Linked DNA regions of Streptosporangium becharense. The protein of the gene in region 1 interacts with the protein of each later gene in a pairwise test. Links are inferred from orthologs where the notes say so. Each region holds a gene or a part of one and is shown in the gene's direction. Other genes may lie near its edges.

Region 1 (13,835 bases):
TGCCGGAGACCGAGCTCGCCGAGACCACCGCCAAGTTCCGCACCATGCTCCGCGCCGTCGGCCTGGACCACGACCGCTGACGGAGATGATGGAGACGAGCGCCTCCCGGCAGGGTCTGCCCGACCGCTGACCGACTTCGGGTCTTCGGCGGGATCTGCCGGCCCTGGCCGGGGGGCTCGTGCGCACTCACCGGACGTGGCGTTGTGGCCCCACCGCTGCTTCGAGAGCGATCCGGAGGCGTCGTCACGCGGTCAGTCGCTCACCCAACGCAGAAGGCCGCTTCCGGTCTTCGGAAGCGGCCTTCTGACTGGCCTTGCTGGGTCGGGGTGGCGGGATTTGAACCCACGGCCTCTTCGTCCCGAACGAAGCGCGCTGCCAAGCTGCGCTACACCCCGGTCGCACGCCGGTCTTGCTCGTGCTTCGGAAAGTCTAGCGGACTTCGGGGGTGCTTGCGCCGCCTCTGCGGCGGGGGACCAGAGTGAGGAGGCTCGCCTCGGGATAACAGGCGAAGCGGACCGGGGAGTAAGGGCTGGTCCCGAGGCCCGCCGAGACGTGGAGGAAGGCGGATTCGTGCCGGCTCAGGCCCTTGACGCGGGCACGGTCGATTCCGCAGTTCGTGACCAGGGCACCGTAGAACGGGACGCAGACCTGGCCGCCGTGGGTGTGACCGGCCAGGAGGAGCTGGTAGCCGTCGGCGGCGAAGCGCGACATGTTGCGGGGCTCGGGCGAGTGCATCACCCCCAGGCGCAGGTCGGCCTCCGCCGGTGCCGGGCCGGCGATCAGGTCGTAGCGGTCGAGGTTGATGTGGGAGTCGTGGATGCCGCCCACGGCCACGTCGAGGTCGCCGACCTTGATCCGGGCGGTGGTGTTGTTCATGTCGAGCCAGCCCTCCGCGGCCATGGCGGCGCCCAGTTCCTCCCAGGGGAGTGAGGGGACCTTCTGGCCGTAGTCGGCCTTGGAGGTGCGCCAGAGGTACCGTGCGGGGTTCTTGGGCCGTGGCTCGTACATGTCGTTGGAGCCGTAGACGAACAGGCCCGGCCGTGCCAGCAGTGGCTCCAGGGCGTGCATGAGGGGTGCGACCGCCTCGGGGTGGGCGATGGAGTCGCCGGTGTTGACCACCAGGTCGGGGTTGAGCGCCCCCAGCGAGCGGACCCAGTTGATGAGCATGCTCCTGCCGGGGGTGAGATGCAGGTCCGACAGGTGCAGGATGCGCACCGGACGCTGCCCGGGTGCCAGCACGGGGACGTCGAAACGCCGCAGCCGGAACGCGTTGCGTTCGACGACCGAGGCGTAGACGAGGCCGGCCAGACCGGCGCCGAACAGGGACAGGGGAATCGCGGCTGCTTTCCTCACCCCCTCATCATGCCTGAGATCGGCGCGTCGGACGGAAACTCGGGATACAGCGGGGCTGGTGAGGCGGCAAGATGGACCGCATGAGCGCATTGAAGGACAAACTGAGGGCCGATCTCACGGCCTCCATGAGGAATAGGGACGAGGTCCGCACCCGCACGCTTCGCATGGCCCTGGCGGCCGTGAACGTCGAGGAGGTCTCGGGCAAGGCGGCGCGTGAGCTGACCGACGACGAGGTCCTCAAGGTGCTGACGAAGGAGGCCAAGAAGCGCCGCGAGGCGGCCGAGGCGTTCACCGGCGCCGGACGCGCGGAGCAGGCCCAGGCCGAGCTGGACGAGCAGGCCGTGCTGGAGGGGTACCTTCCGGCTCAGCTCTCCGACGAGGAGCTCGCCGCGATCGTGGACGAGGCCGTCGCCGAGAGCGGCGCATCCGGACCGCAGGCCATGGGGCAGGTCATGAAGCTGGTGAACCCGAAGGTCGCCGGCCGCGCCGAGGGTGGCCGCGTCGCCCAGGTCGTCCGCGCCAGGCTCTCCTCCTGATCTCTCCGGCCCTCGCGGCCGGCCCGGTGGCGGGAGCCGCGCGGCGGGCTCGGCGGTGTGAGGCCGCACGGCCGGCCCGGTGGGTCCGTAGGACCGGTCGCCGGCCCGTGTGACGGCGGGAGCCCTCCTCCCCGAGCCCCTCGAAGGGGCCGGGAGGAGGGCTCCCGCCGTTGTCACCGGGTCATCGGGTGACGATCGGGATGCTCCCGCCGCCGTTGCGTCCGCCGTCGTTGCCCGGCCAGAACGTGCCGCCGTTGCCGTCCTCGCCGTCGCCCGGCCCGTCGGGGCCCCGGTCGCCGCCGTCGTCGTCGCCCTCGGGCTTCGGCGGGGGCTTGGGTGCGCACCGGCCGGCGGAGCAGCCGCCGAAGCGATCCATGTTCACCGGGGTGAAGGGGGTCGCCTTGACGCCCTTGAGCGCGTCGATCATGGAGTACTTCCAGATGCGGCCGGAGATCGTGGCGCCGTAGACGTAGCCGTAGTACTGCCCGCCGATGTTCACGTTGAGCAGGGGGTGCTTGAAGGCGCCGCGCGGGTCGCCGATGCTCACCGCGGAGGCGAGGTCGGGGGTGAACCCGGCGAACCAGGCGGCGGTGTAGCCGTCGGTGGTGCCGGTCTTGCCCGCCGCCGGGCGGCCGATGCCGCCGTACTGGCTCATCGTGCCCTTGGTGAACACCCCGGACATGATGTGCGAGGCCGCGTCGGCGACCTCCTCGTCGAGCACCTGCTTGCACTCCGGCTTGTACGGCGTGGCCTTGCCGTCACGGTCGACGCTCTCGGTGATGACCATCGGCTTGCAGTAGGTGCCGCGGGCGGCGATCGCCGCGTAGGCGCCGGCGACCGTCACCGGGTCCATCTCGTTGGGGCCGAGCGTGAAGGTCTCGACCTCGGCCAGCGGACGGCCGTCGGCGCGCTTGATGCCCAGCCGCTTGGCCATCTTCACCGTCTCGCAGAGCCCGACCTCCTCCTCCAGGCGCAGGAAGAAGGTGTTGACCGAGCCGAGGGTGCCGGTGGTCAGGGTCTTGAAGCCGCCGCCGCCCTCACTGGAGTTGCTGACCGTGTGCTTCGGGTCGCCGACCGCGTTGCCCTTGCAGTCGCGGAAGGCGCCGTAGCTCGGCGCGTTGTAGCCGGAGCCGGTGGTGAAGCCGTCGTTGAGCTTCATGCCCTGTTCGAGCGCCGTCAGCAGGGTGAAGGGCTTGAACGTGGACCCCGCCTGGAACCCACCGCCGCCACCGTGCGCCGCGTCGCCGACGAGGTTGTAGCTGATCTCGTTCTTCTTCTTGTTCCCGCCGAACTTGCGGCTGGCGGCCATCGCCTTGATGGCGCCGGTGCCGGGGACGACCATCGCCTGTGCGGCGACCGGCTTGTCGCTGGTCTTGACGAACTGCTTGATGGCCTTCTCCGAGGCCTTCTGCGCCTTGCGGTCGAGCGTCGTCTTGATGACGAGGCCGCCCCGCTCCAGCGTCCGCTCGCGCTGCTTGCGGGACTTGCCGAAGGCCTCGTTCGTCAGGAGCTCGTGCTGGACGTACAGGCAGAAGTAGGGGTAGTCGCTCTCCTCGCAGCCACCGGGGGCGGGGATGTCCTTCCAGCCGAGCTTCTTCTTCTTGGCCTCGTCGGCCTCCTGCTGGGTGATCTTGCCCAGCTCGGCCATCCGGTTCAGCACGACGTTGCGCCGCTCCAGCAGCCGGTCGCGGAAGGCCTTGCCCCGGCTGGGGTCGGTCTGGCTGGGGTTCTGCACCGCTCCGGCCAGGGTCGCCGCCTCCCACAGGTTGAGCTTGGAGGCGGGCTTGTCGAAGAAGCGCCTGGACGCGGTCTCGATGCCGTAGGCGCCCGCGCCGAAGTAGGAGATGTTCAGGTACCGCTCAAGGATCTCCGACTTGGTGTACTTCTCCTCGACGGCCAGCGCGTGACGCAGCTCGTTGAGCTTGCGGGAGAAGGTCGGCGCCACCGCGGCCTCCTGCTCCTCCTTGGTCTCGGCGCTGTTGAGCAGCACGAGCTTGACGTACTGCTGGGTGATGGAGGATCCGCCCTGGATGACCCCGCCACCGGAGACGTTCTTCACCGCCGCGCGGAAGGTGCCCTCCAGGTCGATCGCCCCGTGCTCGTAGAACCGGTAGTCCTCGATCGCGACGATGGCGGTCTTCATCACGTCGGCGACCTGGTCCAGCTTGACCGACTCGCGGTTGCCCTCATTGAAATGGAACTGGGCGAACTGCTTGCCGTCGGCGTCGAGCAGGGTGGTCTTCTCCGGGAGAGGGGGCTCCTTGAGCTCCTCGGGGCGGAGCTGTAGCTCGTCCGTCGTGGCGTTCACCGTCATTCCCGCGCCGCCCACTGCAGGGAGTGCCACCGCGGCGACCAGCACGCCCGTGGCGATCGACGCGCCGAACAGCTTGACGACCTTGACGACCGCCGACCCCTGATCTTTGCCTTGAGCTTGCACAAATCCAAGGGTACGTCGGGCGGGTGACCCAAACGGTCACGGACCACCATTTTGCCGTGACGGTCCCCTGCGCAGGGACGGGGTGACTAGTCATTCCCGGCCAGATGGCCGTGGATGACCATGTGAGAATTTGGTCCCGCCGGGGTCTGTCGGCCCGAACGTCTGATTGCGTACGTTCTCTTTCTGCAGCAATTGAATACCGAGGCCCGACGCCCGCGCCCGTCGGCCCAAGTCACGACTGACCACCTAAGGGGAGTGGGGTCGAATGTGGATCACGGATTGGACCTCCCGTGCGGCCTGTAAGGGTGCGGATCCTGACGCGTTGTTCGTTCAGGGCGCTGCCCAGAACCGAGCAAAGCTGATCTGCCGAGGATGCCCGGTCCGGACCGAGTGCCTCGCCGATGCGCTGGACAACCGCATCGAGTTCGGGGTGTGGGGCGGGATGACCGAGCGCGAACGCCGAGCGCTGCTGCGCCGGCGACCTGACGTCGACTCCTGGCGGGAACTGCTGGAGATGGCCAAAGAGGAATACGAGCGGACCAACGAGCTGATCGCCGGCTGAGTTCGCGCACACGTGTACGGCCGGCGCCGGGCGCCGGCCGTACACATGTGTCAGGAGCCGATGCCGTGCCCGGTGAACCGTGGCCGGCGCGTGCCGCCCATCCGACGCCGGGCAGCGTGTCCGGCGGGTTCGGCGGGCCGGAACGCGCCGGTCGTCACTGGGCGGCCAGGAGGCGGCCGACCTCGCGCAGCCCGTCCAGGTCGTGCACGTCCTCCGACATGGCGGTGACCCGGGCGACGGGCACCGTGGGGTGGGCGGAGAAGAAGTGCTCCTGCTCGCGCTGCTCGCGGGCGACCAGGTGCATGCGGTCGGCGTGCAGCCGCAGCACGGCCGAGGTCAGCTCGTGCTCGCCGCGTGAGTCCAGGTCCTCCGCCGCGGCGGCGCTGCGGGCCGCCGACAGCGCGGCCGCGGGTGAGTGGTGCACCCGGTTGACCACGAGCCCGGCCAGCGGCATGCGCTCCTCGGCGAGCCGCTCCACGAAGTAGGACGCCTCACGCATCGCGTCGCGCTCGGGCGAGGCCACGACGACGAACGCGGTTCCGGGTGCCTGCAGGAGCTGGTAGGTCTGCTCGGCGCGGGCCCTGAACCCGCCGAAGACCGCGTCCAGCGCGGAGACGAACGTCTGCAGGTCCTTGAGCACCTGGGCCCCCAGCAGCTTGGTCAACGCCCCGGCGACGATACCGAAACCCGCGTTGAGCAGCTTGAACGCGCTCCGTCCTCCAGCCTTGGCCGGGGCCATGAGCAGCCGGATGAGCCGGCCGTCGAGGAAGCGGCCGAGCCGTTCGGGCGCGTCGAGGAAGTCGAGTGCCGAGCGGGACGGCGGGGTGTCGACGATGATCAGATCCCATTCGCCCGACCGGCGGAGCTGGCCGAGCTTCTCCATCGCCATGTACTCCTGCGTGCCGGAGAAGCTCGACGACAGGGACTGGTAGAAGGGGTTCGTCAGGATCTGGCGGGCCCGCTCGGGATCGGCGTGCGCTTCGATGATCTCGTCGAAGGTCCGCTTCATGTCGAGCATCATGGCGTGCAGATGGCCCTCGCCCGACACGCCCGTGACCGGCCGGGGGACGTTGTCGAGCTCGGTCAGCCCCATCGACTGGGCCAGGCGCCGGGCCGGATCGACGGTGAGCACCACGGCGGAGCGCCCGCGCTCGGCCGCGCGCAGGCCCAACGCCGCGGCGGTGGTGGTCTTGCCGACGCCGCCGGAGCCGCAGCAGACGATGATCCGGGTGCCCGGGTCATCGATGATCGCGTCGAGGTCGAGGACCGGCGGGGTCTTCACGCTGCTCCCTGGGTGCGGATCGATTCTGCCAGCTCGTACAACCCGGACAGGTCCACCCCGTCGGCCAGCAACGGCAGCTCGTAGCGGGGACGGCCGGAGGTGTTCAGCGTCGCCCTCTCGCGACGCTCCAGCTCGCCGCGGCGGGCGTGCTCGGCGATCTCCTCGGTCAACGCCTCGGCCACGCTGACCGCGGCCGGGCCCCCGTCGGTGAGCCCGGCGACCTTCAGGCCGAGTATCAGCTCGGACGGGTCGAAGCGGTCCTCGGCGGCGGCGTCCAGAACCGACGCGGGAAGCCGCGACTCACGGACCATGTTGGTGAAGATCCCGCCCGGCGGCAGCCCCGCCTCGCGCAGCTCCTGCAGGCCGTCGAGGGTCTCCTGGACCGGCATTTCCTCCAGGAGCGTGACGAAGTGCACCGCGGTCTCGGGAGAGGACACGACGCCGTTCACCAGGTCGGCGTGGTTCTTGATCGGACCGACCCTGGCCAGCCCGGCGACCTCGTTGGTGACGTTGAGGAAACGCGTGATCCGGCCGGTCGGCGGAGCGTCGAGCACGACCGCGTCGTACACCCTTCGGCCGTCCTTGCCCTTGCGCCGGACGGCCTCGCTCGTCTTGCCGGTGACCAGGACGTCGCGAAAGCCCGGCGCGATGGTGGTGGCGAAGTCGACGACGCCCATCTTGGTGAGCGCCTTGCCGGCCCGGCGCATGCCGTAGAACATCTCCAGATATTCGAGCATGGCCTCCTCGGGGTCGACGGCGAGCGCGTAGACGTCCCCGCCGCCGGGCGCGACGGCGATCTTGCGCTCCTCGTACGGCAGCGGCGGCAGGTCGAAGACCTGGGCGACCCCCTGCCGCCCCTCGACCTCGACGAGAAGGACCTTCCGGCCGCCCGCGGCGAGGGCGAGGGCGAGTGCGGCGGCCACCGTGGTCTTGCCGGTGCCGCCCTTGCCGGTGACGACGTGAAGGCGTACGCCGTCCCAGTCGGTGTCGCGAGCTTTCACGTTTCGAAGGCTACCCAACGGTTACTTGACGACTCTCCGGACCCTTGACCGTGAACCCCCCGCGGCGACCCCCACGACGGGGGTTCCGTGACCCGCCGGAGCCGGGTCCGTTGCGCCGCGGCGGCCGTCCGCCGCGCGGGAGGCGCACGCCCGCTCACCGCTGCGGGTACCCCATGCCCGAGAACCGCGCTGGTCAGCGCCTTATGTCCGGTCCGTCGCCCCGCGGCCGTGCCGTACCCGGGCCGGGGGCCGGCCGAAGGGGCGGCCGGACGGGACGCCGCCGGCCGCGGCCCTAATCGATGGGGTGCGGAAAGTAAATATGCCGATTCTCACAGGGCTCTCATAGGGCGCCGACCCTGCTCGTGGGGAGCCGGCGCGGTTCCGTCCCGGCGTCGCGAGCCTGGCCGCGGACCGGCGGCGGGCGTGGGGAGGCCCTCGGGGACCGCCCGGCGGGCGGGGTCTCGCTAATGTGTCCCGCATGACGAAATGGGAGTACGCGACGGTGCCGCTGCTGGTTCACGCGACCAAGCAGATCCTCGACAACTGGGGCCAGGACGGCTGGGAGCTCGTCCAGGTCGTGCCGGGGCCCAACCCCGAGCAACTGGTCGCCTACCTGAAGCGGCCCACGCAGTGACGGCCGAGGAGAGGCTGGCCGAGCTCGGTCTGACCCTGCCGCAGGTCGTGCCGCCGCTGGCGGCGTACGTGCCGGCGGTTCGCACCGGTGACCACGTCTACACCTCGGGTCAGCTCCCGATGGTGGACGGCAAGCTCCTGGTCACCGGCAAGGTCGGTGCGGAGGTGAGCGCGGAGGAGGCTCAGGGGCTCGCGAGGATCTGCGCGCTCAACGCCCTCGCCGCGGTCGCGTCGGCGGCCGGCGGGCTGTCGAACATCGTGCGGATCGTCAAGGTCGTCGGTTTCGTGGCCAGTTCCGCCGACTTCACCGGTCAGCCGCAGGTGGTCAACGGAGCGAGCGAACTGCTCGCGGAGGTCTTCGGCGAGCAGGGCAGGCACGCCCGCAGCGCCGTCGGCGTCACCGTCCTTCCGCTGGACGCGCCCGTCGAGGTCGAGCTGATCGCCGAGGTGCGCTGACGTCCGAGGTGCGCCGACGCCTGAGGACACCGGCCGCCGGTGCGCGTCGGCGGTCGGCGTTCCCGGCGCCGGTGTGCGGCGACGGTCGGTGTGCGGCGGCCGGAGATGGGAACAGGACGCCGGAACCCCGGCGATTGTCCGGGACGGAGCCGTGCCACATGATGGACCTGCAACCGAGCGATGTTCTGGTGGAGGGTCGGAATGGGCGGTATCCCGCTTCCCGGTGAGCTGGGCGAGCATGCACGCGGCATCCTGGCCGGGCAGGTGAAACCCGTCCCGGCCAGGGACGCCGCGACGGTGGCCCTCCTGCGCGAGGGCTCCGGCGCCGTGGAGGTCTACCTGCTGCGCCGCAAGGCGAGCATGGCCTTCGCGGCGGGGGCCTACGTCTTCCCCGGCGGGTCGCTCGACCCGCGTGACGCCGACCAGGCGATCGCCTGGTCGGGGCCGTCCCCCGCGGCCTGGGGTGAGGTCTTCCGCGCCGACGAGCGGACCGCCCGGGGCCTGGTGTGCGCGGCCGTGCGGGAGACGTTCGAGGAGTCGGGCGTGCTCCTCGCCGGAACCCCCACCGGATCCGTCGTGGCCGACACCACCGGGGACGACTGGGAGGCCGACCGGCTCGCGCTGATCGACCGGACCCTGTCCTTCGCCGACTTCCTCGGCAGGCGCGGCCTGGTCCTCCGCTCCGACCTGCTGCGGCCCTGGGCACACTGGATCACCCCCGAGGTCGAGAGCCGCCGCTTCGACACCCGGTTCTTCGTCGCGGCCCTCCCGTCCGGTCAGCGCACCCGTGACGTCGGCGGCGAGGCCGACGAGGTCCTCTGGGCACGGCCCGCCGACGTGATCACCCGCGCGGCGGAGGGCCAGATCTTCCTGATGCCGCCGACCCACCGCACGCTCGGCGAGCTGGCCGCGTACGAGAAGGTCGCCGACGTGCTCGCGACCGAACGTGAGATCGTGACGTTCATGCCGAGGATCGCCGAGGTGGACGGGGAGATGCGGATCGTGCTCGACGACGGCTACCGGTTCGGTGGCGTGTGAGCGGGCTGCGGATCCCCCTCACCGGGCCCGACGGGGCGGGTACCGAGCACGCGCTGAACCTCCTCGCCCCCAACCCGTCCGAGATGACCCTGGACGGCACCAACACGTGGGTGATCGGCGACGGGGAGGAGACACTGGTCGTCGACCCGGGGCCGGACGACGAGGGGCACCTCGCCAGGGTCGCCGCCCATCTGGAGGGCCGCCGGGTCGTCGCGATCCTGCTCACCCACGGGCACCACGACCACAGCGGCGGTGCCGCCGCCTTCGCCGCCCTGGTAGGCGCGCCGGTACGGGCCCTGGACCCGGCGCACCGCCTGGGCGAGGAGGGGCTCGGCGACGGGGACGTGCTCGTGGCCGGAGACGTGGAACTGCACGTGGTCGGCACGCCCGGCCACTCGTTCGACTCGCTCTGCTTCTGGCTGCCGCAGGACCGGGCGATCCTCACCGGCGACACCGTCCTCGGCCGGGGCACCACGGTGATCGCCCCGGACGGTGACCTGGCCGACTACCTGCGCTCCCTGGACCTGCTCCGGGCCAGGGTCGAGCAGGTCGGCGCGGAGGCGTTGCTGCCGGGTCACGGCCCCGTGCTGCCCAACCCGATCGGAGCGCTCGACGGCTACGTCGCGCACCGACGGCGGCGGCTGGACCAGATCCGGGCGGCACGGGAACGGGGGGCGGTCACACCCCGGCAGATCGTCGAGATCGTCTACGCGGACGTGGACGAGTCGCTCTGGTCCGCCGCCGAGATGTCGGTGCGCGCGCAGCTCGCCTACCTGGACGGGCTCTGACACCGCCCGCTCCGGCTCCGCGACCGTCCCCGGCCGAAGCCCCGGCTCCGAGACCGCCCGTCCCGTGCGGGACGGGCGGCATGGCCCATGACAGGCCCGTCCCTCCCACGCGCCGGAGCCACCCGGGCGGGGCGGCCGGCGACACGGTCAGCGCGAACGGTTGTGCAGGCGGTCCATATCCATGATGACCACGGCCTTGGCCTCGATGCGCAGCCAGCCGCGCTGGGCGAAGTCGGCCAGCGCCTTGTTCACGGTCTCGCGCGAGGCGCCGACCAGCTGGGCCAGCTCCTCCTGGGTGAGGTCGTGGTGGACGCGGACGCCGTCGTCGACCTTCTGTCCGAAGCGGTCGGCCAGGTCGAGCAGGGCCTTGGCCACCCGGCCGGGCACGTCGGTGAAGACCAGGTCGGCCAGTACGTCGTTGGTCCGGCGGAGCCGCTGGGCCAGGGCTCGGAGCAGGTGCAGGGCCACCTCGGGGCGGCCGGTCAGCCAGGGACGCAGGTCGTCGTGACCGAGGCCGGCCAGGCGGACGTCCGTCAGCGCGGTGGCGGACGCCGTACGCGGACGAGGGTCGAACAGGGACAACTCGCCGAACATCTCGCCGGGGCCGAGCACGCTGAGCAGGTTCTCCCGGCCGTCGGGCGCGGTGCGGGAAAGCTTGATCTTCCCTTCGAGCACCACGTAGAGGCGGTCGCCGGTCTCGTTCTCGCTGAAGAGGGTCTGCCCCTTGGACAGTTCCACCTCGGAGACGCTCGTGCGCAGCGCGGCGGCGCCCTCACGGTCGAGCGCGGCGAACAGAGGGGCTTTGCCCAGCACGTCGTCGGTGTTCACGGTGCCTCCTGTTTCACGGCTCACGCAGTAATTGTGACCCATTCCACCGCACGACTCTCCGGCGGCCCTTGAGCGTAGGCTGTCGGGGTGCTCCGCAACGCCAGTCCATCCGGGGAGTCCCGGCTCGCCTTGGTCCGCCGAGCTCGGCGGATGGCCCGAATTCTGGCGGAAACCTACCCCGACGCGCACTGCGAGCTCGACTTCGGCAATCCGCTGGAGTTGCTGGTCGCGACGATCCTGTCCGCGCAGTGCACCGACAAGAGGGTCAACACCGTCACACCCCGCCTCTTCGCCAGGTACCCGGCGGCGGAAGACTACGCCGCGGCCGACCGGGCCGAGCTGGAGGAGATCATCCGGCCCACCGGGTTCTTCCGGGCCAAGGCCGCCGGCATCATCGGGATGGCCCAGGTCCTGTGCGAACGCTTCGGCGGCGAGGTCCCGGGCCGGCTGGAGGACCTGGTGACGCTGCCGAGCGTCGGCAGGAAGACGGCCAACGTCGTGTTGGGCAACGCTTTCGGCACGCCGGGGCTGACCGTCGACACCCACTTCCAGCGGCTCGTCCGGCGGTTCGGCTGGACCGCGGAGACCGATCCGGTGAAAATCGAGCAGGTCGTCGCCGGACTCATCCCCAGGCGCGACTGGACGATGACGTCCCACCACCTGATCTGGCACGGCCGCCGCGTCTGCCACGCCCGCAGGCCAGCCTGCGGCGCCTGCCCGCTCACGACGCTCTGCCCCTCGTACGGGATCGGCCCCGCCGACCCGGTGGAGGCCGCCAGACTGGTGCGTCCCGGCCCCTTCTCGTGACCGCTCGCGGGTTTCCCGCCTTCCGCCGGCCGAGACCGGGAAGCGGGTGGCGGGACGGCGTGTTGCAGAAGACCGGAGGTGTGCCCGTGGAAGTCCCTGGGTGGCTGGAGACGCTGGCGGAGCGGGTCGCGCGGATGCAGGTTCCCCCGTTGCTGCGTCCACCGGCGTCGGGCGGGCGACCGGCCGCGGTGCTGCTGTTGTTCGGGGAGGGGCCGTTCGGGCCCGACGTGCTGCTCATCCAGCGCAGTTCCCGCGGACGCACGCACGCGGGCCAGCCGGCCTTCCCCGGCGGCGGGGTCGACCCCGACGACGGCGGCCCGGTCGCCGCGGCGCTGCGTGAGGCGGAGGAGGAGACCGGTCTCGACCCGGCCGGTGTCCACGTGGTCGGGACCATGCCCGAGCTGTACGTCAGCCGCAGCGACAACCGGGTGACCCCGGTACTCGCCTGGTGGCACACGCCCTGCGTGGTGCACGCGGCCTCCCCCGACGAGGTGGAGTCGGTGGAGCGGGTCCCCATCCGGGAGCTCGTCGACCCGGCCAACCGGCTCAGGCTCCGCCACCCCGGCGGTCACTGCGGGCCGGCGTTCCGGGTGCGCGGGCTGCTGGTGTGGGGGTTCACCGCGGGAGTGCTCGACGGGGTGCTCGCCGGCTCGGGGTTCGCGCTTCCCTGGGACCACTCACGGGTCGAGGATCTTCCGCCGGACGTCCTCAACCTCGCGTCCCGTTGACAGGGCGAGCCCGAGACACGCCCAGTCGGCCACGTCGTCGTCCGGATCGTGGATCAGCCGCCGCAGGGCGGCCAGCCCGGTCGGGTCGGGCGGACTTCCCATGATGTTGGGCAACGCGTACGCCGCGCCGTACCGCACCCCCGGATCGGGATGCTCGGCCAGGGTGATCACCGACGGCAGCGCGCGGCGGTCCCTCAGGTGCCCGAAGGCGATCAGCACCGAGTAGAGCACCAGGCAGTCGTCCTCGCGGGCGGCCAGGGCACGCAGCACCGGCAGGCTCCGGTCGGCGAAACCGAGCCGGCCCAGGATGTCGACTCCGAGCATGCGCTCGGCCGGTGTCTCGCCCGCGCACAGGCGCCTGGCCGCGTCGAAGGTCTCCAGGTCGCCTCTGCGTTGCAGCTCCTCGATCGCCTGCCAGCGGATCACGCCGTCCTGGTCCCGGTCGCGCAGCGCGGTCTCGATGAGAGCCGCCACGGGCGCCGACCCCCCGATCGTTGCCATCCGGCCACGATAACGGCACAGACCTCCGACAAGGTGTGCACGCGCGGGGCGACGTCTGGATAACGTAAAGGAGTGACCGGTGATCTCCTCGACCTCGTCCTGATCGCGTTGATGGTGGCCTTCGCGGTGTCGGGGTACCGCCAGGGATTCATCATCGGAGCCCTGAGCTTCGTCGGTTTCGTGGGCGGCGGCCTGCTCGGCATGTTCATCGCCCCGCCGATCGCCGGAGCCCTGGTCGACGGCGACACCGAGCGCGCGCTGCTGGCGATCGTCATCGTCTTCCTCGCCGCCACGATCGGGCAGTTCGCCTCCTCGACGATCGGCGCCGTCGTCCGGAGTCACGTGACCTGGGAGCCCGCCAAGGTCGTCGACGCGGTCGGCGGCACCTTCGCCAGCGCCTTGTCGGTCCTGATCATCGCCTGGCTGATCGGTTCCCTGGTGGCCTCCTCGCACTTCACCCTGATCAGCGAGCAGGTCAACAAGTCGTTGCTGCTGAGCACGGTCGACCAGGCGCTGCCCACCGCCGCCAAGGAGTGGCAGAAGCCGTTCAAGAACTTCATCGACACCTCGGGCTTCCCCAAGGTGTTCGACGCGCTCGGAGCCGGTCAGTTCGTCGAGGTCGCGCCGCCCGACCGGAGCGTGGCCACCGGCAACCGCTACCTCTCCCGGGCCCGCCGGGGCATCGTCAAGGTCCAGGGCGTCGCGTCGAGCTGCCGTAAGCACATCGAGGGCACCGGGTTCGTCTTCGCCCAGAACAAGGTCATGACCAACGCGCACGTGGTCGCCGGAGTCGACCAGAGCCTCCAGGTCACCGACTACACCAACCGGTCCCACGCCGCCCGGGTCGTGCTCTACAACCCCGACCGGGACATCGCCGTCCTGCAC
Region 2 (14,388 bases), 2.4 Mb from region 1 along the record:
CGACGCAGGCGTACTACGTCGTCCAGTCGGGGATCCCGCAGTGATGCGTGAACAGCTTGACTACCTGCTGGAGATCGAAAAGCACCCCAGCGTCTTCATCCAACTCGTCGATCAACGGTGCCTGTCAGGGCTCCTCGGCGCATTCATGATCGCTGAACTTCCGAACGGACAGCCAGATGCCATCCACTCAGATTCATCAACCGAGGGGAAGATATCCACAGACTCCGAACTCGTAGCCTCGATATGGAATCGATATGAGGCGATTCGACGTTGGGCTTATCCTGATCACATGTCCCTCAAAATGATCGAGGATGCGAGGCAGGAATGGACCTGAGCACTGCCCTATGGCGGAAGTCTTCGCGTTCCGGATCGAACGGTGGCCAGTGTGTCGAAGTGGCCACCAACCTGCCCGGGGTCGTGGCCGTCCGGGACAGCAAGGATCCCGGCGGCCCCAAGCTGCTCTTCACCCCCGCCGACTGGCAGGCGTTCGTCGGAGGGGTCAAGAACGGCGAGTTCGACCGCTGATCCGGGCCCGGTCCTGCACGGACCGGTCCCGCACGGACCGGTTCTACACGGACCGGTTCTACACGGACCGGTCCCGCACGGACCGGACCTGTATGGAGGGGTCGTCTCCTCCGCACCGGATCCCGCCGGTCGCTCCCGCTCACGTCCACCACCCGAGCGGCGGCCCGTCTTCCGGCGCGAGCGAACTCGCGCATCGCTTCAACCGCCCGGCGGACGGGCCGGCGACCGCAGGTTCAACGGTGATCGACGTCGGTGGAAGTCCTGTCTTCCCAACCCCATATGTGCATGTTCAAGCCGCTTCTCAGTTTCTCCTCCACCTCAGCTGAGCTGGCGGAAGGCAGTGCGCTTTCCATGATGCGGATGGGGGCTGGGCCGCAGAACCAGCGGTCCAGCGAGACCTGCCACTCCTTGTCGTGGTCCATGAAGTGCTCGAACAACCGGATGTGCTTCGCGACATGCAGTGCCGCGGCCTCGTTCCCGGCGCTCTCCTCCCACTTGGTCAGGTAGGCGTCCAGGTCGAGACCGAGCATCTCCACGATGATTTCGAGCATCTCCACAATGTCGATGTCCGGTGGGTCTCCGGCGGCACGCGGCGGCCGGTGCAGCGTGAACCGCCACCAGGCGTCGATGACGGCCAGGACGGCCTCCTGCTCGTCCTGCGGCCAGTCACGCCAGTGTTCGCCGAGCATGCGCATGAGCATCTCGCCGTAGTAGGAGTGGTCGAATTCCCCCCTGACCAGAAGCTCCATCACGCGGGGAAGGTAGTACTTGAGGTCCCTCACATCGCCCCACGTGCCGAAGGGGGCGTTCGCCGCGTAGCGTTCCAGCGTCGACGCGGAGAGCGTGCGGAGCGGCTCCGTGCGGGCCGCGTGGATCGTTTCCGGCAGGACGCAGTGGTCGCACGCGACGCTGTCCTCCGGAATCGAGTGACGCGCGAAGGTCCGGTAGAGGTTCTCCAGCGCCGGGCCTGGACCAAGGTCGGTGTCCACGAGGCCGGATGCTACTACTCCCCGAACGGCTCCGACCCGCGCCGACGGGCACCGGGCGATCTCCGATCCGGAGTCCGACGGTCACGAATGGCGTGCCAGGCCGTCCGGTTACCAGGCGATGTCGTACAACGCCCGCTCGCCCTGCCAGACCCTGACCCTGGGCAGGTCGAGAGAGGGAACGTCTCCGTGGCGGTACGTGTTGGACACCGTCGAACCGGACCTGCCCTGCAGATCCACCCGGAACAGCTCGTACGGCGGGGCGTCTCCGCAGGCGGGCTCGGGCGGGTCTCCCACCAGCATTCCGGCCTGGTTGTCCACACCGACCAGTAGGTACCGGCCCGAAGGATCCAGCGTGAACGCCGCGATGCCCCCGCACCCGGAGGCGAAGACCGATCCGGTCGGTCGTTTCGCGGGCGGCTCGACCACGACGATCCCCTGGTCCCGGTCGCGCGATGTCCCCACCTGCGAGACGACCATCCGGGTCCGGCCGGGGAGCGTGAGCGCGGTGCCGTCGCCGAAGGTCTCCATGGTGTGGAGCGTCTCGACGGCGAGCAGGTCCGTGCCCGGCCGGCGGACGTCGAGCATCACCAGGCGGGGTGACTCGGCCTTGGGCGGCACGGCGTGGAACACCAGCCGGTCCGCATCCCGCCAGTGCAACCCCAGCGCACCGTCGCGGGACATGCCGACCCCGTGACCGCCCGGGGAGGCGAGGGTCGGTTCTCATCTGTACGGTGGGCGTCCATCAGGGCCTCCTGCGAAGTGGCCGCCTGGAGTGACCTCCGCCTCCTGAGGAGAGCTGCGACGTCGACCGGTTCCTTGTCGTGGCGGTTCAGCGCGACGGTGTCGGCCACGATGGGCAGGCTCACCTCCACGGCCACCGCCGCGTCTCCGGTCTCGGCGCGGGCTTTGACCAGGATGCCCCGTACCAGGCACGATCGCGCCTGTAGCTCTCCGGCAGACCGGACAGCCCTTCCGTCAGCAGGTCGATCGCCTTCGGTCAACTGGCAAGGTGCAGCTCGATCATGCCGTGCTGGAGGTGGAACCACGTCTCGTCGTAGAAGTACATCCACACCTGCTCAGCGGCTTGGCGGATCAGCGCCTCGGCCTCGTCCAGGAGCATGTGGGCAGGTCTGGCCTCGCTTTGACGGGCATGGAGCCGAATCCGCCGACGCCCGCTCTGTCTCACTTGCCGGCCTGCTTTTCGCTGATCAGTAGTGTGGAGGCATGCCGGACGAACAGACCCAGCGGCCACGCCCCGAGCCTCCGTCTGAGTGGCAGAACGTGTACGGCTTCCTGGAGGAGGTGCGACACCGGCCAGGGATGTGGCTCCGCGACGGTTCTCTCCGTGACCTGGAAATGATCCTGATCGGGTATCGGGTCGCGCTGGATGTTCACGGTGTTGAGGAACGGTTCGACTTCTGGCCGAGCGGGCCTTTCTCTGCATGGCTCGCTCGCTACGGCCGGTGGAGCGCGCTGGGCTGGGCAGCCGAGATCGAACGCCAGGTGGAGCCCGGCACTACCCCCTTGGAGTCGTTCTTCGCCTTCCTGGACGAGTATCGAGCTGAGCAGCGCGAGGACAACGACTCCACAGCGAAATAGCGCACCGTCCTCCATCAGGGGACTTCTTTCGGCGTTGCGCTGAATCACCACAGCTTCGTCTCACCGCTGTCGGCCTCCGGCGTCCCGATCGAGGACATCTCGCGCCTGGTCGGCCACCGCAACACAGTGGTCACCGAGACCGTCTACCGCAAGCAGATCCGGCCGGTGCTCATGCAGGGCGCGGAGGCCATGGACGACATCTTCGGGAGTCAGTCACCCGGTTGGTCACCCACGCCCCGTTCCGAAGATCAGGAACGGGGCGTTTTTGCTGGTGGGCACTACTGGGTTCGAACCAGTGACATCTCGCTTGTAAGGCGAGCGCTCTACCGCTGAGCTAAGCGCCCGAAGGTCCCGTCGGACAGACGGGACAACACCTTACGCTACACGCGGGATTTCGGCACATCGACGGACCATGCGACGCCCGCGTCGGCGAATCCGGCGGCCCGCCAGCCCAGGAGGGCGGCGCCGAGCATTCCGGCGTTCACGCCCAGCGCGGCGTGGCGCAGCGGCGGGGCGTCGCGGAAGCTCAGGCGCCCGCGGAGGCGTTCGGTCAGGGGGTCCGAGAGCAGGGGGCCCGCCTCGGCGAGGCCACCGCCGAGGACGATGACCGAGGGGTCGAGCAGCAGCGTGTAGGTGGCCAAGGCGAGGGAGAGCGCCTCGACGGCGTCGTCCCAGACCTCGCGGGCGACGGGGTCGCCGGCGGCGGTGAGCGCGGCGATCCGCTCGGCGGTGACGGCTGCGGCCCCGGCGGGGGCTGCGGAGGCGACCGCGGCCCCTGCGACCGTGGTCCCCGTGCCGGGGACCACCCCGGCGGAGGCGGCTCCACCGGAGAGCGTCTCGGGGAGCGTGACCCCGGCGCGGGCCTCGGCGGAGATTCCGGCGGCGGTGGTCGCCTCGGCCTCCGCCGTGTCCGTGCCGGCGGCCAGGCGGGCGGCGTAGCGGCGGGCCACGGCGGAGGCCGAGGCGTAGGTCTCCAGGCAGCCGGTCTGGCCGCAGGCGCACGGCTCGCCCTGCGGGAAGACCGGGATGTGGCCGATCTCCCCGCCCCAGCCCGCGGCGCCGCCGTACGGCTCACCGTTGACGATCACGGCGCCGGCGATGCCGGTACCGATGGGCAGGAACAGGAAGTCGGACACCCCTCGGCCGGCACCGAGGACGCTCTCGGCGAGACCGCCGGTGCGTACGTCGTGGCCGAGCATGACGGGCACGTCCAGTGGAACGAAGTCCGCCGCGGGGACGTCACGCCAGCCGATGTTGGCGGAGTAGAGCGCCGCGTCCGCGGCGACCAGGCCGGGGACGGCGAGGCCGACTCCTTCGGGGGTGCCGCCGCCCCGCGCGGCGAGGTCGTCGATGAAGGAGCGGATCTCTCCGATCACGGCGACCGGTCCCCTGTCACGCGGGGTCGCGCGGCGGTCGATGTGCAGGATCTCGCCGGTGCGGCCGACCAGGCCGCCCTTCATCGACGTTCCGCCGACGTCGAGGGCCACAACGAAGGAGCTCATGCACCCATCCAGCGCGTAGGGGAGCGGGACCGAGCCGACCCTAGCGCACGCCGGGACGACCGCATACGCGGGGAGACGATCACATACATTGAAAGATGATCACATATCCGGAAAATCTGCCATACGTTCCTAAAGCAGGGCAGATGACCGTAAAACCGCCCGCGCGCAGAGGGGCCGGATGCGCGGAGACGCACCGCGACACACCGGCCGGGGAAACCTCCGTAAGTGTCAGGGGACCCGGCGCAGGACCCTGGCCAGGGCGGCCTCCACCTCGTCGGCCAGGCCGGGAGCGCAGGAGTGCGGCAGTTCGTCCCCCTCGCGTGCGAGCCACACCGCGCCGCACGAGCGGCACTCCACCTCGCCGAGCCGGCAGATGAGGGTGGCCGAGCCGCAGGAGGAACACGTGTCGAGGTCGAGGTCGCGCGTGCGCCGGCAGTCCGGGCAGATGAGCACCTGCGCCTGGTGGCGCACCCCGCGTGTCCACGGGCTGGCGCCGCGGACCGGGTCGGTCTGCCTGGCCCCGCAGGAGAAGCAGGGCATGATCGCCTCCGAGAAGGTCGAGCCCGGTGGACGCCCCGGAGAGCGGCCGCCGGATACGCTCAGGGAAGGTCGGCGAGCACCTTGCGGTACTCGGCGAGGTCGCGTGCCTGCGAGATCGGGTTCACCACGCTCCAGCGGACCACACCCTCACCGTCGATGACGAAGGTGGCGCGCCGCGCGACACCGCCCTCCTCATCGAACACACCGTACGCCTTCGCCGCCGCTCCGTGCGGCCAGAAGTCGGAGAGCAGCGGGAAGGTGTATCCCTGCTGGTCCGCCCAGGTGCGGTGGGCGAACATCGAGTCGACCGAGACGGTCAGCAGCAGCACGTCGTCGGGCAGCTCGGGGGCGAACTCGTCGCGGACGGCGTCGAGTTCGCGACCGCAGACGCCGGTGAAGGCGAGCGGGTAGAAGATCAGCACAATCTTTTTGCCCCGGTGCTGCGACAGCTTGACCGGGGTGCCGTGCTGGTCCTTCAGTTCGAAGTCCGGAGCCTGGGCTCCCACCTCCACGGCCATACCCGATGGTCCTCTCGTCCGATGGCGGCAGGCACCATCATCCTGCCGTACGGCTCACCCGAGCCGTACGGCAGGGCGGACCTTCAGCGGCGCGCCTTGGGCGTCGCCAGACGCGTCCCCGACCAGTCGGGGGCGGCGCTGATGCTGCTGGTCTGCGACAGACCCGCGGTCGTGGCGTCCTCCCCGATGTCGCTCGGCTCCACGTGCCCGTCCCGGCCTGCCTTGGGAGTGAGCAGCCAAATCTGGCCACCGTCGGTCAGGTTGGTCATCACGGTGCTCAAGGCGTCGAACAGATCACCGTCGCCGTCGCGCCACCAGAGCAGCACGACGTCGACGACGTCCTCGAAGTCTTCGTCGACCAGCTCGTTGCCGGTCAGCTCCTCGATGGAGTCGCGCAGATCGTCGTCGGCGTCTTCATCCCAGCCGACCTCCTGCACCACCTGACCCGGCTTGAGGCCGAGTCGTTCGGCCAGGCTGCGTTCGCCCTGCGCCTGACCCGCGGTCGCGCTCACGTTTGTCCCTCCTGCTTGAATGGCCCCGCAATCACACGGTGCTCAGAGTGCTTCGGCACAGTCCACACGCTGTGACCCTCAGTCGTCAACGGTCGCCACGGCAACGAGTGGGCTACGTATGAACTAGTCCGACAAAAATGACAAACGGATCTGGCGTTCCCGATTGTCGACATTGAGATCCACCAGGGCGACGGACTGCCAGGTGCCCAGTGCGAGCCGCCCCGACAGGACCGGGACGGTGGCGTACGGCGGAATGAGGGCGGGCATGACATGCGATCGTCCATGCCCCCTGGATCCGTGCGCATGCCTCCATCTGTCGTCGGCCGGCAGGAGGTCCTCCAGAGCCGCGAGCAGGTCGTCGTCGCTGCCCGACCCGAGTTCGAGCAGCGCGACCCCCGCGGTCGCGTGGGGTACGAAGACGTGCAGCAGCCCGTCTCCCCCGCATGACCGGACGAAGCTCTCGCACTCGGAAGTGATGTCGTGCACCCGTTCCCGGGAACCCGTCACCACCTCGATCGTCTGAGATCTCACACACCGATCCTACGATCCATCCTGAGCTGGGATGACGACCGTGCTCGGTCTGTGACACACCGCGGGGGCCCGGTCCCGGCGCGGACGGCCGCCCGCGCATCGCGCTGTACGGTTTCCTTTCACCGCTTCCACGGCGGGTTCCCCGAGGGGCGGGCCCGGATCCGGCTCAGGCGGGGGGCGGCGGATTCCCGGTGAGGGGAGCCTGTAAAAAGAGAGCAACCTCGATGTAACCTTTGGTAGCAATTCGTCCTACCATCGGTGGTCTAGGCCACTTATACACCCCTGCCAGCAGGGATATCCTGGTTACCGGTCAGTAGAGATGCACTTTCCGGGGTAAGCGACCAGGATGGAAGACGACCTACACCAGACAAAAGTCCATCCTCGGAAGGCGAGACCCAGTGGCTTCCGGACGCCAGCGTTTCTCGATCATCAGCGACGGCCTACCCAGCCAGCTTCCTGATGTCGACCCCAGCGAGACCCAGGAGTGGCTCGAGTCGCTCGACAACGTCGTCAAGACGGAAGGTCGCACTCGCGCCCGTTATCTGATGTTGCGGCTGTTGGAGCGGGCCCGCGAGCACCAGGTCGGTGTTCCCGGTCTGCGCAGCACCGACTACATCAACACCATCCCGCCGGAGCGCGAGCCCTGGTTCCCCGGCGACGAATACGTCGAGCGGCGGATCCGCGCCTACACACGGTGGAACGCCGCCGTCATGGTGACCCGCGCCAACGCCCGCACCAACGTCGGCGGGCACATCGCCACCTACGCCTCGGCCGCCTCGCTCTACGAGGTGGGCTTCAACCACTTCTTCCGTGGCAAGGACCACGGGGAGTCCGGGGACCAGGTTTTCATCCAGGGCCACGCGGCGCCGGGCATCTACGCCCGCGCGTTCCTGGAGGGCCGCCTCAACGAGTCCCAGCTGGACGCCTTCCGGCAGGAGCTCTCCCACGGCTTCCGGGGGCTGCCCTCCTACCCGCACCCGCGCCTGATGCCCGACTTCTGGGAGTTCCCCACGGTCTCCATGGGCCTGGGCCCCATCTCGGCGATCTACCAGGCCCGGTTCAACCGCTACCTGCTGAACCGGAAGATCAAGGACACCAGCCGCAGCCACGTCTGGTGCTTCCTCGGCGACGGCGAGATGGACGAGCCCGAGTCGCTCGGCGCCATCGGGCTCGCCGCCCGTGAGGAGCTCGACAACCTCACCTTCGTCATCAACTGCAACCTGCAGCGTCTCGACGGACCGGTGCGCGGCAACGGAAAGATCATCCAGGAGCTGGAGTCCTACTTCCGCGGCGCCGGCTGGAACGTCATCAAGGTCGTCTGGGGCCGCGACTGGGACCCGCTGCTCGCGGCCGACGTCGACGGCGTGCTCGTCAACAAGATGAACACCGTCCCCGACGGCCAGTTCCAGACCTACTCCGTCGAGTCGGGCGCCTACATCCGCGAGAACTTCTTCGGCGACGACCCGCGCCTGCGCAAGATGGTCGAGCACCTGTCGGACGAGGACATCCGCAAGCTGTCGCGCGGCGGCCACGACTACCGCAAGGTCTACGCCGCCTACAAGGCCGCCCGTGAGCACGTCGGCCAGCCCACGGTCATCCTCGCCCAGACCATCAAGGGCTGGACCCTCGGCAAGGACTTCGAGGCGCGCAACGCGACGCACCAGATGAAGAAGATGTCCAAGGCCGACCTGAAGGAGTTCCGCGACCGGCTCTACCTGCCGATCCCCGACTCCGCCCTCGAGGCCGACCTGCCGCCCTACTTCCACCCGGGCGAGAACGACCCCGAGATCCAGTACATGAAGGAGCGCCGCGCGGCCCTGGGCGGGTTCCTGCCCCGGCGCGTGGTCCGGGCCAAGCCGCTCGCGCTGCCGGGCGACAACGCCTACGCGCAGCTGAAGAAGGGCTCCGGCAAGCAGAACGTCGCCACCACCATGGCGTTCGTCCGCCTGCTCAAGGACCTCATGCGCGACAAGGAGGTCGGTCACCGCTTCGTGCCGATCATCCCGGACGAGGCCCGCACCTTCGGCCTCGACGCGATCTTCCCGACCGCGAAGATCTACTCGCCCCACGGGCAGACGTACGAGGCGGTGGACCGCGAGCTGCTGCTGTCGTACAAGGAGTCGACCGAGGGTCAGATCCTGCACGAGGGCATCAGCGAGTCCGGCTCGATGGCCTCGACGGTCGCGGTCGGCACGTCGTACGCCACGCACGGCGAGCACATGATCCCGATCTACATCTTCTACTCGATGTTCGGCTGGCAGCGCACCGCCGACCAGATGTGGCAGCTCGCCGACCAGATGGGCCGCGGCTTCCTGCTGGGTGCGACCGCCGGTCGCACCACGCTGAACGGTGAGGGCCTCCAGCACGAGGACGGCCACACCCCGCTGATCGCCTCGACGAACCCGGCCGCCGTGTCGTACGACCCCTCGTGGGCGTTCGAGGTGGCCCACATCGTCAAGGACGGCCTGCGCAGGATGTACGGCGAGCAGGCGGAGAACGTCTTCTACTACCTGACCGTCTACAACGAGCCCTACGCCCAGCCCGCCGAGCCGGCGGACCTGGACGTCGACGGCCTGCTCAAGGGCCTGTACAGGTTCGCGCCCGCACCGCAGGTCCAGGGCCCGCGGGCCAACATCCTGGCCTCCGGCGTCGCCGGGCCGTGGGCGATGGAGGCCCAGCGGATGCTGGCCGAGGAGTGGGGCGTGGCGGCCGAGGTCTGGTCGGCCACCTCCTGGTCGGAGCTGCGGCGTGAGGCGCTGGCCGTGGAGGAGCACAACCTGCTCAACCCCGACAGCGAGCAGCGCGTGCCGTACGTGACGCGGGCGTTGTCGGCGGCGCACGGGCCCTTCGTGGGCGTCAGCGACTACATGCGGGCCGTGCAGGACCAGATCTCCCAGTGGGTACCGGGTGACTGGGCCTCCCTGGGCACCGACGGCTTCGGCCTGTCGGACACCCGGTCGGCGCTGCGCCGTCACTTCCACGTCGACGCGGCCTCGATCACCCTGGCCGTGCTCACCCAGCTGGTCAAGCGGGGCGAGCTCGACTCCCGGGTGCTGAGCGACGCGATCGCCAGGTACCACCTGAAGAACGGCGTGACCGAGGCCGGTGGCGCCGAGAGCAACGACACGCAGTCCATGGGTCTGTGATCGCTTCCGGGCGGGTTCTTCTTTCTTAAGAGGGGTCCGCCCGGTTAGTGTGGAATCGCTTCCCCCGGCGATCGAGACCAGGGGGGCAGTTCATGCCAGTGAAGCTGAAAGGGGCCGCGGCTGTCGCGGCCCTCTCCACCGCGCTCGCCGCCTGTAGCGTGAGCTCCGGGGAGGGCGGCACCACCGCGCGAGTCTCCGGGCCGCCCGGCCCGCCGGCCGCGAGCCCGTCCCCGGCGGCCCAGACGATCGCCTGGGGCCCGTGCACCGACCTCAGGCGCCCCTCCGGGCAGTCCCCGCGGGCCGAGCCCGCGCAGCAGTGCGGCAAGCTCAGGGTCCCCCTCGACTACGCCAAGCCCGACGGCGAGTCCGTGGAGCTCGCGTTGATCCGGTACCGGGCCGGCGACCCCGGCCGGCGGATCGGCTCGCTGGTGTTCAACTTCGGCGGTCCCGGCGCCTCGGGCGTCGACACCCTCGCCCAGGCGTCCAAAGTCTTCGCCACCCTGAACGCCCGTTACGACCTGGTCAGTTTCGACCCGCGGGGCGTCGAGCGCAGCTCCGGCGTCCGGTGCGACGGCAGCGCGGTCATGGACAAGTACACCTCCATGAACACCCCGGCCCGCGACGCCACCGAGCGGGCCGAGACGGATGCGACCACCAAGGAGTTCGTGACCGCCTGCATGCGGACGTCGGGCAAGCTCCTCCCCCACGTCGGCACCGTGAACGCCGCCCGCGACATGGACCGGATCCGCGCGGCCCTGGGCGACGCGCGGCTGCACTACTTCGGCATCTCCTACGGCACTCAGCTCGGCGCGGTCTACGCGACCCAGTTCCCGCGGAACGTGGGCCGGTTCGTACTGGACGCCCCGCTGGACCCGAGCGTCACCCTGGAGCAACGCGCGATCGTCCAGACGAGAGGGTTCCAGAAAGCCTACGAGGCGTTCCTGAGAGACTGCGTGCGCGAACCCGGCCAGTGCGAGATCGGCTCCGACCGGGACGTCGCGAACAAGAACGTCGACCAGCTCCTCGACGACCTGAGGAGTTCCCCGATCCCGGTCGGCGACCGGCGGCTGACCCAGGGGCTGGCCGGCACCGCCATCGCCGCGGCGCTGTACTCGGAGCTGACCTGGCCGCTGCTGGACCAAGGGCTCGGCCAGGCGATCAAGCAACGTGACGGCCGGCTCCTGATGGCCCTGGCCGACAACTACAACGGCCGCCAGGCCGACGGCCGCTACACGACCCTGATGAGCAGCTTCCCGGCGATCAGCTGCGTCGACACCGCGGAACGGCCCGACCGTGCGCAGCTCACCGCGATCGAGGACAGGACCCTGAAGATCTCCCCGCTGTTCGGCGGCGCGGGCATGGGCGCGGTCTGCTCGGTGTGGCCGGTTCCCGGCGACAACGAGGCCAAAAGGGTCGACGCCTCCGGCTCCGCACCGATCGTGGTGATCGGCGGCACCGGCGACCCCGCCACCCCGTACGAGTGGGCACCCAAGCTGACCGACCAGCTCAAGACGGGGGTGCTGGTGACGTACAAGGGCGAGGGGCACGGCGCCTACCTCTCCGGGGACGCGTGCGTCAAGAAGGTCACCGACGACTACCTGCTCGGCGGGAAGGTCCCCGAGACGGGCACCACCTGTCCCACCTCCTGACCCCGGCCGGTCACGCGGGCGGGGTCAGGACAGACGCGCCGCGGAGCGGCGGAGCCGGTCGAGGGCACCGGGCAGGCCGGCGTGGCGGAGGCGGCCGGCGCGCTTCACGACGCGGCCCGCGACGACCACGGCGTCCACGTCCGCGGTGCCCGCGGCGGTCACCACGGCCGCCACCGGGTCGCAGGCCGGGGCCATGGCGGGTGAGTCGGCGCGCAGAAGCACCAGGTCGGCCTGCTTGCCCGGGCGTAGCGACCCGATCCGGTCGGCCATGCCGAGCACCTCGGCACCCCCGATCGTGGCCATCCGCAGCGTCTCGGCCGCGGTGAGCGGCTCGCCGCGCAGGCGGGCCGCCGCGAGGGCGGCCCGCATGACGGAGAACATGTCGCCCGGCGCGTCGGTCACGGTGTCGACGCCGAGGCCGGTGGGGATCCCGAAGGCGCGGAACCGTCCGGTCTCCGGATGCCCGTGTCCCATCTGCGACTCCACCACGGGTGCGACCGAGGCGGTGCCGCCGCTGTCCGCGACGAGCTTCATCGCCTCGTCGGAGAAGCCGTTGCCGTGCACGAACATGACGTCCGATCCGAGCAGGCCACCGGCGTGCAGTCGTTCGACGGCGCCGGTCCCGGTGGCGTGCAGACTGATCCGCAAACCGAGCTCGCGGGCCAGCCGCCAGTCGGCCGCGGCCGCGGAGAGTGAGCCGTAGACGGGGCCCCACGCCGCCAGCGCGGGCGTCACGAGGCCGGACGCGGTGAGCGAGGCGACGCGCCGCACCTCGTCCTCGCGGCGCGCGCCGTCGTCGACGGCCGGGTGCGCGTAACCGAACACCGCGCGGATGCCGGCTTCGCGCAGGCCGTCGAGCGCGGCGTCGGTGTGGGCCGGGGTGAGCTGGATGTGCGACCAGTCGTAGACCGTGGTGACGCCGGAGTCGAGCGCCTCCAGCGCACCCCACAGGTTCGCCGCGTGCACGTCTTCGGCGCGGAAGGCGGGGGCGAGTTCGCCCAGGACGAGTGTGAGGTAGTCGCCGAGCGTCGCGTCGGCGGCGATCGAGCGGAGCACGCTCTGCCAGACGTGCCGGTGGGTGTCGACGAACCCCGGCAGCAGGATCCGGTCGGTCGCGTCGAGGGTCTCGGCTCCGGCCGCGGTGAGCCCCCGGCCCACCTCGGTGATGACCCCGTCCTCGACGAGCATGTCGGTCGCGGGCAGGACACGGGGATGCGGCTCGGTGTCGACCATGGTCGCGTCGGTGATGAGCAGGCGCACGGCGCTTCTCCAATCGGAAAGCAATAAAGAAAGCTTTTACGAAAGCTATCACCGCAGGGGGATATCCTCAACACCATGGGCCGGCAGGAAGCGGGGCGACGCGACCGCGTCGACGAGATGATGGACGGCTGGCGGGCGGAGCTCCCCGAGGCGGCCACCGTCCAATTGGAGATCATCAAGCGCGCCTCACGCTTCAAGGCCCTCGTCGAGGAGGTCACCCAGTCCGTACTCGGCGAGTACGGACTGACGTACGCGGAGTTCGACGTGCTGGCGACACTGCGCCGGGCCGGTGCCCCATACCGTCTCAAGCCCAGCCGGCTCGCCGCGCGCTCGTCGCTCACCACGGGAGGAACGAGCAACATCCTGCAGCGACTCACGGCCGCCGGCCTGGTCGAGCGTGAGCCCGACCCCGACGACGGCCGCAGCTCCTGGGTGCGCCTCACGGACCTGGGCGTGCGGCGGGCCGAGGAGTTGGCCATGGCCACGACCGACGCCCACGGGAATCTGCTGGCCGGCGTGCCGGACGAGACCGCGCGGGCCCTGGCCGACCTGCTCCGGGAGGTGCTCGTCGCGCTCGGCGACCGGCCCGTCCCTCCACATCGGGCCTGACCGGCCAGGCGGCCCGGCGAACGACCGGAGCCGCCCGCGGGGGATCCGGCCGGTCCGGCTCGCCGTGCCCCCCCGGGGCCGGGCACGAACCACGTGCGCCTCAGGACACCCGGGCTCGCCGTGTCCGGCCCCGGCCGGTGTCAGGCCCCGGCGGGCCGCGGCGGGGTGAAGACGCCGAAGAGGTTGCCGGAGACGTCGCGGATGTAGGCGAAGTCGGGGCCGTTGGGGTTGTCCAGCAGCTTGAACGTCACCTCCCCGCCCAGAGCCTCGGCCCGGTCACAGGCGGCGGCGGTGTCGGCGACGACGACCGAGAAGACCGCGTGACCGGGCGTGGCGCCGCCGGTGGCGTAGACGCCGCCCGCCGGCCCCTCGGCGCCCGGGTAGCCGATGAGCCGGTAGTCCATCCCTCCCTGCGCCGCGGCCTCGTCGGCGGCGAAGGACCAGCCGAACAGCTCCCCGTAGAACTTCTCCGCGCCTTGCGGGTCGTCGGTGGCGATCTCGAACCAGGCGACGGTGTTGATCATCAAGTGTCTCCTTGAACCGGTTTCTGCGGACGGACCCACGATGAACCGGTCGGGCGACACCCTTATGTCGGTGTTTTATGGCGAATTCCGGTCGATCCTCAATCGAGCTTCGGGTTCCACGTGGTGATGCCGGGGATGTCCGGGGCGAAGAGCTCGGGCGGATGCTCGGGAGCGGTCTCGTCGGTCTCCTCGGCCCAGGCGATGCGGTCGAGGCGGAAGACCCGGACGTCCTCCCGCAGGCGGCACATCCCCACGAGATACCAGTGGCCGCCTCGCCCGCCGACGAAGATCGTCGGCTCGACCTCGCGGACGGTGGTCCGGCCCTTCTGGTCCTCGTACCGGAGCCGGAGCACACGCCGGTGGAGCAGTGACCGCTCGATCACCCGCGACACCCGGGGGTAGGGCTCCGGCTCGGCGACCATGTGCACCCGGGCCGCGAGCGCCCTGGCCCCGGCACCCTCGGACGGCGACATCGCGGCGACCA

The links.
Region 2: the proteins of nth (region 1) and aceE interact in binary tests that used the Escherichia coli proteins (3 or more experiments, as listed by UniProt). The link is inferred for Streptosporangium becharense from one-to-one orthologs.

The regions. Positions count from the first base shown.
Region 1 is NZ_JACHMP010000001.1:3,522,644-3,536,478, reverse strand. The notes cover bases 10,091-12,861. They hold nth (endonuclease III), read left to right. Parts: upstream 10,091-11,001; coding sequence 11,002-11,721; downstream 11,722-12,861. Other genes in these bases: F4562_RS15260 (HEAT repeat domain-containing protein), read right to left, coding at 12,399-12,861; F4562_RS15265 (NUDIX hydrolase), read left to right, coding at 11,808-12,449; F4562_RS15275 (Crp/Fnr family transcriptional regulator), read right to left, coding at 10,234-10,956. Outside these bases: isochorismate synthase DhbC, read left to right, coding at 1-80; F4562_RS15320 (metallophosphoesterase), read right to left, coding at 430-1,353; F4562_RS15315 (GatB/YqeY domain-containing protein), read left to right, coding at 1,434-1,889; F4562_RS15310 (transglycosylase domain-containing protein), read right to left, coding at 2,071-4,326; F4562_RS15305 (WhiB family transcriptional regulator), read left to right, coding at 4,592-4,888; ATPase BagB, read right to left, coding at 5,043-6,170; ATPase BagA, read right to left, coding at 6,167-7,171; Sp36 family protein, read left to right, coding at 7,650-7,805; F4562_RS15290 (RidA family protein), read left to right, coding at 7,802-8,260; F4562_RS15285 (NUDIX hydrolase), read left to right, coding at 8,462-9,298; F4562_RS15280 (MBL fold metallo-hydrolase), read left to right, coding at 9,295-10,086; more of F4562_RS15260, read right to left, coding at 12,862-12,950; F4562_RS15255 (MarP family serine protease), read left to right, coding at 13,023-13,835. UniProt on the Escherichia coli protein: DNA repair enzyme that has both DNA N-glycosylase activity and AP-lyase activity. The DNA N-glycosylase activity releases various damaged pyrimidines from DNA by cleaving the N-glycosidic bond, leaving an AP (apurinic/apyrimidinic) site.
Region 2 is NZ_JACHMP010000001.1:5,967,006-5,981,393, reverse strand. Bases 6,739-10,062 are described here. They hold aceE (pyruvate dehydrogenase (acetyl-transferring), homodimeric type), read left to right. Parts: upstream 6,739-7,114; coding sequence 7,115-9,862; downstream 9,863-10,062. Other genes in these bases: F4562_RS26240 (alpha/beta hydrolase), read left to right, coding at 9,955-10,062. In the rest of the region: F4562_RS26300 (helix-turn-helix domain-containing protein), read left to right, coding at 1-334; F4562_RS26295 (DUF397 domain-containing protein), read left to right, coding at 325-525; F4562_RS26290 (hypothetical protein), read right to left, coding at 759-1,514; F4562_RS26285 (hypothetical protein), read right to left, coding at 1,623-2,195; F4562_RS35970 (hypothetical protein), read right to left, coding at 2,512-2,634; F4562_RS26280 (hypothetical protein), read left to right, coding at 2,739-3,113; F4562_RS26270 (ROK family protein), read right to left, coding at 3,494-4,615; F4562_RS26265 (hypothetical protein), read right to left, coding at 4,844-5,155; F4562_RS26260 (peroxiredoxin), read right to left, coding at 5,215-5,673; F4562_RS26255 (DUF3052 domain-containing protein), read right to left, coding at 5,757-6,185; F4562_RS26250 (secondary thiamine-phosphate synthase enzyme YjbQ), read right to left, coding at 6,309-6,716; more of F4562_RS26240, read left to right, coding at 10,063-11,511; F4562_RS26235 (amidohydrolase family protein), read right to left, coding at 11,536-12,771; F4562_RS26230 (MarR family winged helix-turn-helix transcriptional regulator), read left to right, coding at 12,847-13,380; F4562_RS26225 (VOC family protein), read right to left, coding at 13,521-13,904; F4562_RS26220 (helix-turn-helix transcriptional regulator), read right to left, coding at 14,003-14,388. UniProt on the Escherichia coli protein: Component of the pyruvate dehydrogenase (PDH) complex, that catalyzes the overall conversion of pyruvate to acetyl-CoA and CO(2).